Regions from separate parts of the Clostridiisalibacter paucivorans DSM 22131 genome, predicted to be linked through region 2. Evidence: riboswitches for the same ligand, from Rfam matches in the RefSeq annotation. Region 2 holds a riboswitch; each other region holds the start of a gene.
What was found. Region 2 has a riboswitch for thiamine pyrophosphate ahead of thiE (thiamine phosphate synthase). Riboswitches for the same ligand answer to the same signal wherever they lie in the genome.
Positions count from the first base shown of each region.

Region 1 (4,082 bases), on a different contig from region 2:
TAAAAAGGGTATTGAGATCATGGGAATAAGTAAGGGCATATGTGCTATGCCTCAATTGGTCGAGGCAATGGTGGAAGGTGGTATAAGGAAAATTGGTGATTCAAGAATTCAGAATATAGTGAATATGGTAGAATATGGCATAAATGCCCAGATGTATCTTATAAGGATTCCCATGCTATGCGAGATAGATGATCTGGTTAAATATACACTTGGTAGTTTAAATTCAGAATTAGATACTATAAAAGCTATATCTGAGTCAGCAAAGATGCAGAACAAGATCCATAATGTCATATTAATGGTAGATGTTGGTGATTTAAGAGAGGGTGTTTGGCCCGATAAAGTACTAGATATAGTGGGTGAGATAATAAAACTACCTAATATAAAATTAGAAGGTTTAGGAGCTAATGTAGGATGTTATGGAGGGGTACTTCCCACATATGAAAATACTAAAATACTTGTAGACCTAGCTAATGATATAGAAAAAGAGTATGGACTTAATATAGAAACTATATCTGGAGGAAGTACTTTGACATTGGATATTCTAGAGAAAGGTGAAATTGCAAAAGGTATCACACAATTTAGAATAGGTGAGGCAATCCTTCTGGGAAGAGATACGACGAATTTTAGAATAGTACCTGGAACCATACAAGATACTGTAAAATTAAAGGCTCAAGTGATAGAGGTTAAAACGAAACCATCTGTACCTATAGGCAAGATAGGTAGAGATGCCTTTGGAAATATACCTAATCATAAGGATATGGGAAATATAAAGAGGGCTATAGTAGCAGTGGGGAAACAAGATTGTAGGATTGAAGCCCTTACTCCTGTAGACGAAGATATAGAGATAATGGGAGGGAGTAGTGACCATTTGTTATTGAATATTTCCAACGCAAAATACGATGTAAATGTAGGAGATATAGTAGAATTTGATGTGTTTTATAGTGCTATGTTAAGCCTTATGACATCAAAGTATGTAAATAGGTCAATAGTAGGTTGACAAAAGGTTGAATATGGAAAATTATTGTGATATCATCTAATTATAAAAGAATAATTTATGTGCTAGGGGGGCTGGAAAGGCCAGCTGAGATAGAGACCCAAAAAAGTCTTTGACCCTTAACCTGATCTGGATAATGCCAGCGTAGGGAAGTGAAAACTTATGTTATTTATAGGCATAAATCCTCATGGTTTGAGATTTGTGTCTTTTTTTATATGCCCTTAGTACATAAAAATTAGGGGGTTTATATGGATATAAAAAAGATTACACTATCATCATTATTGGTAGCTATGGGAACTATTACAGGACATATTATTTATATACCAGTTGGAATAGCTAAATGCTTTCCAGTCCAGCATACCATAAATGTAGTATCAGCAGTATTATTGGGACCATGGTATGCATTGGCCAATGCTTTTTTAATATCAGTTTTAAGAAATATACTTGGTACAGGTTCCCTTTTGGCTTTTCCAGGTAGTATGATAGGAGCATTTATTGCTGGTATAACTTATATGATTAAAGGAGAAAGGGCATACGCTGTTATGGGAGAAATATTAGGAACAGGCATAATAGGCGGGATATTAGCATTTCCTATAGCAAAATTTATACTGGGTAAAGAAGTAGCAGCACTATTTTTTGTAACTCCCTTTATGGTAAGTACTATTGGAGGGAGTATTATAGGATATATGGTACTTAAAATAATAGATACTAATAAAGCTATAACTAAAATCAATGGATAGGGAGGTAGTAAGCATGAAAAAGGTACTTACTATAGCAGGTTCAGATAGTAGTGGTGGGGCAGGGATACAGGCAGATTTAAAAACATTTTCTGCCCATGGCACATTTGGAATGAGTATAATAACTGCAGTTACAGCTCAGAACACCCAAGGGGTATTTGCAGTACAAGATATCACTCCTGATATTATAAAGGAGCAGATAAAGGCAATTTTTGAGGACATATCAGTAGATGGATTAAAGATAGGTATGGTATCTCAAATAGAGACCATAGAGACTATAGCAGATGGTTTGAAATATTATAATCCTAAAAATATAGTTTTAGATCCAGTTATGGTGTCCAAAAGTGGATTTCATCTGTTAAAGACGGAAGCGGAAAATACTTTGATAGATAAGTTATTGCCATTGGCTACTATAATAACTCCCAATATACCTGAAGCAGAAGTCATAACAAAACTTAAGATTCAACGGCTAGAGGATATGGAATTAGCTGCTAAGAAGATATATAATATGGGCACTAAAAATGTTTTAATTAAAGGAGGACATCTAGATGGTGAGGCAATAGATGTATTATTTAATGGTAGCGAATTTAAATATTTTAATGCGAAGAGGATAAATACTAAAAACACCCATGGTACTGGGTGCACATTGTCAGCAGCTATAGCATCTAATCTAGCTAAGGGTTATGGGATAGAAAAGTCTGTACTCAATGCTAAAGAATACATAACTACAGCTATAGAGCATTCATTATCTATCGGAAAGGGAGTAGGCCCTACTAATCATTTTTATACACTTTATAAAAAGGCAGGTATGCTTAAATAGATATTTTATTTTCAGTATATAATCTGGTCATATAATTAAATCAGTGAAAATATCTTAATTAATAATGGAGCTATTAAAACGGTTATTACAGCTGAAATACCTATAGAAAGACCGCTCATGGCTCCTTCAGTTTCTCCCATCTCCAATGCCTTTGATGTGCCAAGGGCATGAGATGCGGTACCCATAGCTAATCCACGAGCGATACCATTATGAATATTTAATATTTTAAATACAAAGGGTGCTATTATGGCACCAGTAATTCCAGTAGTTATAATAAGCATAACAGTTATTGAAGGGATACCACCTATATTTTCAGACAATACCATTCCCACTGGTGTGGTTATAGATTTTGGTATTAGGGATAGCACTAATCTTTTATCTAATTTAAACAATATAGCTAAAGATATAACACTTATAATTGAAGCTATAACTCCTGAAAATATACCTATAAAAATCGTATGAATATGCTTTTTTAGTAACTCCATCTGTTTATATAATGGAACAGCTAGTATAACTGTGGCAGGGCCCAAGAAAAAAGAGATTATTTCGCCACCTTTATTAAATTTTTCAAAGGGTATATTAAATCCAACTAATAAAGCAATTATTAATGATATACTTATTAATAATGGGTTAAATAGAGAAATTTTAGTTTTTTTATAAATATATAAGCTCAATTGAAATGTCAATATAGAAAGTAATATACCAAAAGCAGGACTATCTAATAAGGGACTCATTTGTTCTTCCTCCATTTAATCATATTTTCTACTATTAATCCTGTAATTCCCATAACTATAAATGTAGTCAGTAAAGTTATAATTAGAAGAGATAACCAAGCATCCTTCAAGACACCTATTGAGCCTATCAATGCTACGCCTGCAGGTATAAAAAAGAAGGCTAGATTATTTAATAAAAAATCTGATGAAATTTTCAAATCTTCAATTTTAATAATTTTAGTATTTAATAAAATAAAAAGTATAATCATACCTAAAACAGTTCCAGGTATAGGTAAATTGGTCCAATAAGATATTAACTCTCCTATCTGCCATATGCCCACTATTATACCAAATTGTAATAATATATTCATGATTCACCTCTAGTTTACATAATGAACTTTTCTAAGATTTCTTTTAATAGAATAACAAATTTGTATGACTAAATCAACAGAATACATATTTATATTTAAATAAAATGAAAATAAAAATTCCCCAAAAGGTAATGGGGATACTAAAGTCTAAATATTATATCAATTGCTCTGGTTTTACACCCTTTATATCCCATATAGGGCCTATAATGGGTATATTATATTTAAGATTTATATCAATCTTTTTATTAGTCTTTAAGGTTTTTAGAATAAATACCTTTATACCTTGAAACTCATATTTGTTATACATATTAGTATCAGGGATACTGGATGATGAGCTAATACTTAGCTCCTTCATTGTACCTGTTCAACCACAACTTATAGTCTTAATAGATATTTTTAAATTATATTCTTTTTTCTTAAAAAATTTAATGCTTTTTCATTTAAAAA
Region 1 covers NZ_JHVL01000022.1:37,760-41,841, reverse strand. Annotated here, with positions in the region: gene Q326_RS0108070 (alanine/ornithine racemase family PLP-dependent enzyme) at 1-997, shown strand, start outside; TPP riboswitch at 1,052-1,162, shown strand; gene thiW (energy coupling factor transporter S component ThiW) at 1,243-1,734, shown strand; gene thiD (bifunctional hydroxymethylpyrimidine kinase/phosphomethylpyrimidine kinase) at 1,748-2,551, shown strand; gene Q326_RS0108055 (LrgB family protein) at 2,587-3,285, opposite strand; gene Q326_RS0108050 (CidA/LrgA family protein) at 3,282-3,635, opposite strand; gene Q326_RS0108045 (hypothetical protein) at 3,790-3,990, opposite strand.
Region 1: another riboswitch for thiamine pyrophosphate. It lies ahead of thiW (energy coupling factor transporter S component ThiW); the one in region 2 lies ahead of thiE (thiamine phosphate synthase).

Region 2 (4,082 bases):
ACAATATTGTCTTGACCATAATCCATAGAAAATGCTATTGCAGGTGTGGAAGAAAAGACTGATTCTATACATGCACCCAATGTGCCAGAAAGTCTAGTATCATCTCCTACATTTGGTTCATCATTTAATCCAGATATGACTAAATCTACATTTTTTACTAATTCATCTAACCCTATGATTACACAATCTGCAGGAGTACCATGTATTTTGTATGAAGACTTTTCACCTACATCCAGAGGATATTTTTCTACTCTAATGTAATTGTAAAATGTCACAGCACCACTTAATCCTGAACACTGAGTGTTTGGGGCTGCAACAAATATATTATGTTTTTTAGACAATTCACTAACTAATATTTTTATTCCCAAATGGTCTATGCCATCATCATTTGTAACTAAAATATTCATTATATCCTTCCTTTTTATATATTTATGTATAGTCCGTAGTCAATGATACAAGTAGAGAGCCCAAATCTTTATTATGATTTGGGTTCTCTGACTACGGACTATGAACTACTAACTACCAACTTGTTCTATCTTTTCTTTTAAAGAAACTGTCTTATCATCTAGATTATATATGGTATCTAAAAAGGATATCTTATAACTTGCAGGACCATTTACTCCCTTTGCAGCTATTTCTCCTGCTATACAATAAGACGTAACTCCATAGACAGCCCCTTTTAATGGATCACTTGATACAGCTAAAAAACAAGCTAAGGTACTACCCAGCATACATCCAGTTCCCACTACATTTCCCATAAATGGATGTCCATTGAATACTTTATATACAAATTTACCATCGGTAATAATATCTTCCTTACCAGATATAACTACAATTGTGTCATAATTTAATGCCAATTTCTTGCTAAGGGGAATGATATCTCTATATTCACCTATAGACTCTACACCTTTCATATTGCCTTCTTCACCTGCAAGGGTAACTATTTCACCTTGGTTACCTTTTATAGCTGATACATGTATCTCATTGAGAATCCGTTTTGCTGTTTTTGTTCTTAGTTTGGTGGCACCAACCCCTACAGGGTCTAGAATTACGGGAATGTTAAGTTGGTTGGCTTTTTTTCCAGCCCTTATCATGGCTTCTACTTGGTCGGGATGTAATATTCCTATATTGAGTAATAGTCCTTGAGACATAGAAACCATTTCTTCTACTTCTTCTTTATAATTTGCCATTACCGGAAGTCCACCCCAATATAATGTGATATTAGCTAAATCATTTGTGGTAACTTCATTGGTTATGTGATGAATTAGAGGTTTTTCTTTTCTGATTTTATAGATAAGATCATTCATTTTTATACTCCTTTGATTTTATGATTATTTCTTTTAAAAGTGCAGTTGACTTTTCTATATCTCTTGAAGAGGCGATGGCACTTATTACTGATATACAATCGGCTCCTGATGTTATAACTTTGCCTGCGTTATCATGATTTATGCCTCCTATTGCTATAATAGGTAGTCTGCCTTTTTCTTTTGCCATACGGAGCATGTTTAATCCTAGATTGGAATTTTCTTTTTTTACATCTTTGGAGTTGGTATCAAAAATAGCACCCACACCTATATAATCTGCACCTTTTTCTTGAGCTTCATATATTTCTTCTAAATTAGAAACAGAAACACCAATTATCTTGTCTTTACCCATAAGCTTTCTAACTACTTCAATGGGTAGATCCTCTTGACCAATATGTATACCATCGGCATCTAAGGCCATGGCCAAGTCTACATCATTGTTAACTATAAAGTCTACTCCTGCATCGTGGGCCAATTTTTTTATTGCTTTTCCAATTTCATATCTTTCACGCATATTTAAATTTTTGTCCCTTAGTTGTATTACATCTACCCCTCCTTTTATGGCTTCTTTTACTACTTCTATAGTGCTTTTAGATGAAAATTTTTCTTCTGTAACCAAATACACATGCCAATTTTTAATCATAAATATTCCCCCTAAATTTATAAATAGATGAAATTAAAGCGTAGTCCAAATGTAGGACTACGCTTCACTTAAAATAATTTTTAAATAAAACTCTTTCCTACGCTGGGATTAACCAGTTCAGGTTTAAAGGGTTGAGAAACACAATTTCTCTCTCAGCTTTAAAAAGCACCCCTAGAGTATATAATCTTATATTGATTTTAAAATATTCTATCATAAAGATATTTTAAAATCAAAAAAACTTCTAAATCATGTAAAAAAATACATGGTATATATTTACAAAGTGAATATTATTACAAAAATTTAAAAAATATGTTCTAACTATATAAACAACTGTGTGCGTATCTAAGAAGGCTACACTTTAGTAAATTAAAGACTTGAGGGAAATGTTACAAATATTTAAAGTTGAGAGAGTTAAAAATTCATTGAGTAAAAAAACATATTGTGCTAGTATTTTAATATAGCTTTTAAAGAGGAGAAGAACCTTCAAAATTGTCTTACAATTACAAGATTCAAAACCCACTCTTTCTTTTTAACCAATCCTAGTTATTTATTCAAAGAGCTGATTAAATATTAAAGTCTCAATAAAGTATTACAAAAAGAATTTATTTTAAAATTTTTATTTTATTTTAATTTATGTGAAAGGAGTGTATGTTATGGGTAGATTTTTAACCAAAAGACTTATTTCTATGATACTTACTTTATTTATAGTTATAACTATTACTTTCTTTTTAATGCATGCTATTCCTGGTGGACCATTTACTAGGGAGAAACCTTTACCACCAGCTGTAATTGAGGCTTTAGAGAAAAAGTATAAGATTGATCAGCCTGTATATATGCAGTATATTGATTATTTGAAGGGAGTTCTAACACTGGATTTTGGACCTTCATTCCAAAAACAAGGAGTTCAAGTTACAGACCTTATATGGAAGGGGTTACCTGTGTCGGCTAAGATTGGAGGATTGTCTGTATTGGGGATAATTATTTTAGGAATACCCCTGGGCATTATTTCTGCATTGAAACAAAATAAATGGCAGGATTATGTGGTTACAATTGTAGCAACATTGGGAGTTACAATTCCAAGTTTCGTAATGGCCACACTTATAATATATATATTTAGTTCCAAACTAGGAATATTACCTTCCCATGGATTAGAAGGCCCTAAATATTATATTGGACCTGTGATTGCGCTAGGTGGATTTTCATTGGCATTTGTTGCTAGATTGGTTAGGTCTTCTATGCTAGAAGTTATGAGACAGGATTATATAAGAACAGCAAGGGCGAAAGGGTTATCAGAGTTTGTAGTTATAGGTAAACATGCCCTTAAAAATGCATTAATACCAGTGGTTACTTACTTGGGACCTATGATTGCAGCAATACTTACTGGATCCTTTGTTGTTGAAAGGATATTTGCGATACCTGGAATGGGTAAATATTTTGTTGAAAGTGTTACAAACAGAGATTATACAGTAATAATGGGAGTAACAATATTCTACGCTGCATTTTTAATACTTATGATATTATTAGTAGATGTTATATATGTTCTAATAGACCCAAGAATCAAATTTGATGATTAAAGGAGGTTTAGTTCATGGCTGAGATTAAGGAAATACCAAAGGACTTGTGGCAGCGGGTTCCTAAGGAAGAAAAAGAAAAAGAAAAAATAGTAAGACCTAGTCTTACTTATTGGCAAGATGCATGGAGAAGGCTTAAGAAAAATAAACTGGCTATGATAGGATTAATTGCTGTTATAATTATTTTAATGATGGCTGTATTCGGTCCCATGTTTTCTAAATATGGATATGAAGAACAAAGGTTAGATATGGCAAATATACCTCATAGATTCCAAATATATAAAATCTCAGAGGATAAATTTGTATATATACACAATGAATATATGCTCTATGAAGTAAGTGGTAATGGAGAGCTTATAGCTAAATTAGATCCCGAAGAAGATAATATGGCTAAATTATATAGAACTTACAATATAGATGGGAAAGAGGTTGTTCTTGATTATAGTTTAGCAAGGGAAAGACTTAAAAATCCAGAGATAACTAAAGATTATGAATTAAAAGTAGATGGGAATGTTGTAGAACCTGCTAAGAAGGTCTTCAATAAGACATACTGGCTTGGTAGTG
Region 2 covers NZ_JHVL01000031.1:3,092-7,173, reverse strand. Annotated here, with positions in the region: gene surE (5'/3'-nucleotidase SurE) at 1-407, opposite strand, end outside; gene thiM (hydroxyethylthiazole kinase) at 516-1,307, opposite strand; gene thiE (thiamine phosphate synthase) at 1,300-1,947, opposite strand; TPP riboswitch at 2,025-2,130, opposite strand; gene Q326_RS0109695 (ABC transporter permease) at 2,601-3,521, shown strand; gene Q326_RS19080 (ABC transporter permease) at 3,536-4,082, shown strand, end outside.

Region 3 (4,082 bases), on a different contig from region 2:
ATATGTATGTATTAACCCAAGGGGATTTCTTATCTCATGGGCTACCCCTGCCGCCAGTTGACCAATTGCCTCCATCTTATTTCTTTGTGCCAATCTGCCCTCTATTATTCTAAAATCAGTTATATCTTCTATCACAATTAACAGTTTATATGTATTATCAGTAACAAAATCCATAGAAAACACACTAAAGCTATAAGTCCTATTATCCATAGGAATCTCCATATTTTTAATATCATTATCCTTATTAAAAAAAGTATTGATTTCCTGTTCTATTAAATTAAGTATTGGAAATGTTAAATAGTGGGTACCTATTACCTTTGACTTGTCGGAACCGATTAATTTTAAAAAGGGCTTATTACAATTCAATATGATTCCATATTCATCTAAAACTACAACTAATTGATTTAAAGCATTAAATGTAGTTTCCAGCTCTTCTTTACTCTTTCTAATCTCACTATTTCTACTACTAATCTCTTCCTTTAATATCTCAATTAAAATTAACATAACTAATACAATAGCAGCTACTATTACAATAAATAATATACCCCCTATGAACATATTATCTGTCAATATGGTTTTTTCAATTGGGGTAGAAATTCCAAACCATCTCTGTTGTATTTTGGTAACATAATCTATCTTCTTTAAATTTAATATAGCCTTATTGAAGATATTTAATAGATGTGAATCCGCCTTTCTAACAGCTAAAACTACGTCTTGCTCATATATGTATGGATAGATTAAATGTGTTTCATCTTTTAGATTCATTTTAAGTACAAAATAATTAATTACAGGCTCGTCTCCTATTACTCCATTGACAATACCCTTTCTTAATAAAAAAATAGACTCTTCAATATCATCAGTTAATATGTAATTTATTTGAGGAAAATGTTTATCAATATGCTCTCTAGCATAATCTCCTCTTTGTATAGCAACTGTATGTCCAAATAAATCAGAAATCTCTTCTATGGAATTATTCTTACTAGCTACCAATACTACACCTTTAAGCTGATAAATCGGTTTTGAAAAACTATATGCTAACTTTCTCTCATCACTAACAAATATATCGACAATATCTGCTTCCCCATTTTTTAAACCATTTAATGCATTTTCCCATACCGATGGTTTAAAAATAATATCTGCTCCCATCTCTACAGAAAGAGCTGATGCATAATCAATTACTAAACCCCTGTATTGATTATTTTCTTCCTCTATATATGAGAGAGGTGGGGCATTTTCATCAGAAGTAAAAATAATCGTACCCCTGTCTTCAATAATTTTAAACTCATTTTCTGTTATTGGCTTAGACTGAATATAGTATTCATATAAATTTAAATCATATTTTATTTTTGTTAGCTGGTTAAATAACACAATCATAATTAAAAATAATATCAATAAATAAATAGCAGCTCTTTTTTTCATAATAGATCATTGTCCTTTTAAATTATTGAAATATGGCTATTTAGGCTAGTTATATTATATCATATATTCATATTTCAGAATAGTTTGATATATCCATGCCTCTCAATGTTACTTTACAAAAATAGGATAAAAGATTATAATGTATATATAATTTAATAGTAGTAGCTAGGGGAGCTTTTTAGCTGAGAAGGAAAATTCCTGACCCTTTGAACCTGAATTAGTTAGTACTAACGTAGGGAAGCTGTTTATCTTATATTTTGATAGAAAGCTTACCTTTGTGGTAAGCTTTTTTAATTTTTATATCAAAATATAAATTACAAAAATTTTATAAAATATAAGGGGGAAGTACATAATGAATTATACAACTCAAATGGATGCTGCTAAAAAGGGTATTATAACTAAAGAAATGGAAGTAGTGGCACAAAAAGAAAAAATTGATACTCAAAAGCTAATGAAATTAGTTGCCGATGGAAAAGTAGTTATACCAGCAAATAAAAATCATAAATCTTTAGATGCCGAAGGTATAGGGGAAGGATTGAAGACAAAGATAAATGTGAATCTAGGAATTTCTAAAGATTGTTACAATGTAGATGCAGAGATGGAAAAGGTAAAAGTAGCATTAGACATGAATGCAGAAGCAATAATGGATTTAAGTTCATATGGTAAGACCCAGGAGTTTAGACAAAAGCTAGTTGATATGTCTACAGCTGTTGTAGGAACTGTACCTGTATATGATGCTGTGGGATTTTATGATAAGGAACTCAGTGATATAACCTCAGAAGAATTTCTAAAGGTTGTGGAAAGACATGCCAAAGATGGTGTAGATTTTATCACTGTCCATGCAGGAATGAATAGAGAAACTGCTAAGGTCTTCAAAAGAAATCCTAGACTTACTAATATAGTCTCTAGAGGTGGATCATTGATGTACGCATGGATGGAATTAAATAATAAGGAAAATCCATTCTTTGAATACTACGATGAAATGTTAGATATCTGTGCCAAATATGATGTAACATTAAGTTTAGGTGATGCATGTAGACCTGGTAGTATAAATGATTCCACCGATGCAAGCCAAGTAAAAGAATTGATGATATTGGGTGAACTCACTTTAAGGGCTTGGGAAAAAAATGTGCAAGTCATGATAGAAGGTCCAGGACATCTGGCTATAGATGAAATAAAATCAAATATGATTCTAGAGAAAAAACTTTGTCATGGAGCACCTTTTTATGTATTAGGTCCAATAGTTACCGACATTGCCCCTGGATATGACCACATAACCAGTGCAATTGGTGGAGCAATTGCAGCTAGTACTGGAGCTGACTTTCTATGTTATGTTACACCAGCAGAGCATCTTAGATTACCTACACTTGATGATATGAAAGAAGGTATTATTGCTACAAAAATTGCTGCTCATACTGCAGACATTGCCAAAAATGTAAACGGTGCAAGACAATGGGACTATGATATGAGTAAAGCAAGACAAGAATTGGACTGGGATACAATGTTCAAATTAGCTATAGATTCTGAAAAACCTAAAAAATATAGAATGGAATCCATGCCACTACATGAAGATAGTTGTACTATGTGTGGAAAAATGTGTTCAATGAGAAATATGAATAAAATAAAAGAAGGAAAAGATTTAAATATTTTGAGAGAAGATGATTAGAAAAAAGACTTGGGATATAGTTTTATATCCCAAGTCTCTTTTCTATTGACAAATTATTTTGCTTGTTTTAATCTTGCAATCTCTGCCCAATTACTAGCTGTAGCCTCTTCGACCCTGTACATACTTCTCCACTTTTAATGCCACCTATTTTATTTTTTATGCCATTTATTTCATTTTTCACGGCGCCTATTTCACTTTTGATTGGATATAATTCTTCTTTAAGCATCTCTCTAATTGCTGACAATAACTCTTTTTCCATGGTTTAATCGCCTCAATCACAGTATGCCTTCAGATGATTTATAGATTAATAAATGTCTTCTGCTTATTATGTCATAGATATATGTTTGACAACTTATGCCTTTATTTTCCGATCACTATTCTAATCTTTAGATGAATAAATTTTATTTATTAAAAGGGAAACAATTATACCTATTAATGTATCAATTATCCTGTTTAGTCCAAAAAATATGGGAGAAATATCCCCACCATGAGACACTGTTATACTTAAAAAAACCACACAACTAATATAAGTTGACTTTGCAGTTTTGCAATATACATTTGTATATATTATTGGGACCAAGAAAAAACACAATGTCAAATAGTATATGTAACTAAATAATTTAATATTAATAAAATCAGCCAATAAAATAGCTATAAATCCATAGAACCCACCAATCATTGTGCCAATCATTCTATTTTTACCTACTTTTAGACTATTGGCATGAGTATTCTGCATACAAAGTATTGCAGCTATAGCAGAATAAAAAGGTGGTGATTTCCTAATAAAACTTATCAAAAAACATATATATACTGCAATAACTGTCTTAACAACTCGCATACCTATAAATGTTGTTTTTTTGTCCTTGTCTAGTGTGAACTTTTCCATAGCTATGCTCCTAATTTTACATTTTCCCTTATTTTTTGACAAATATGCATCTATAGGATATCAGATTTTACTTATTAATTCTAGAGATAAGTGATAAAATATATCATCATA
Region 3 covers NZ_JHVL01000032.1:5,693-9,774, forward strand. Annotated here, with positions in the region: gene Q326_RS0109885 (transporter substrate-binding domain-containing protein) at 1-1,419, opposite strand, end outside; TPP riboswitch at 1,577-1,675, shown strand; gene thiC (phosphomethylpyrimidine synthase ThiC) at 1,772-3,085, shown strand; gene Q326_RS0109895 (hypothetical protein) at 3,153-3,344, opposite strand; gene Q326_RS0109900 (FUSC family protein) at 3,465-3,971, opposite strand.
Region 3: another riboswitch for thiamine pyrophosphate. It lies ahead of thiC (phosphomethylpyrimidine synthase ThiC); the one in region 2 lies ahead of thiE (thiamine phosphate synthase).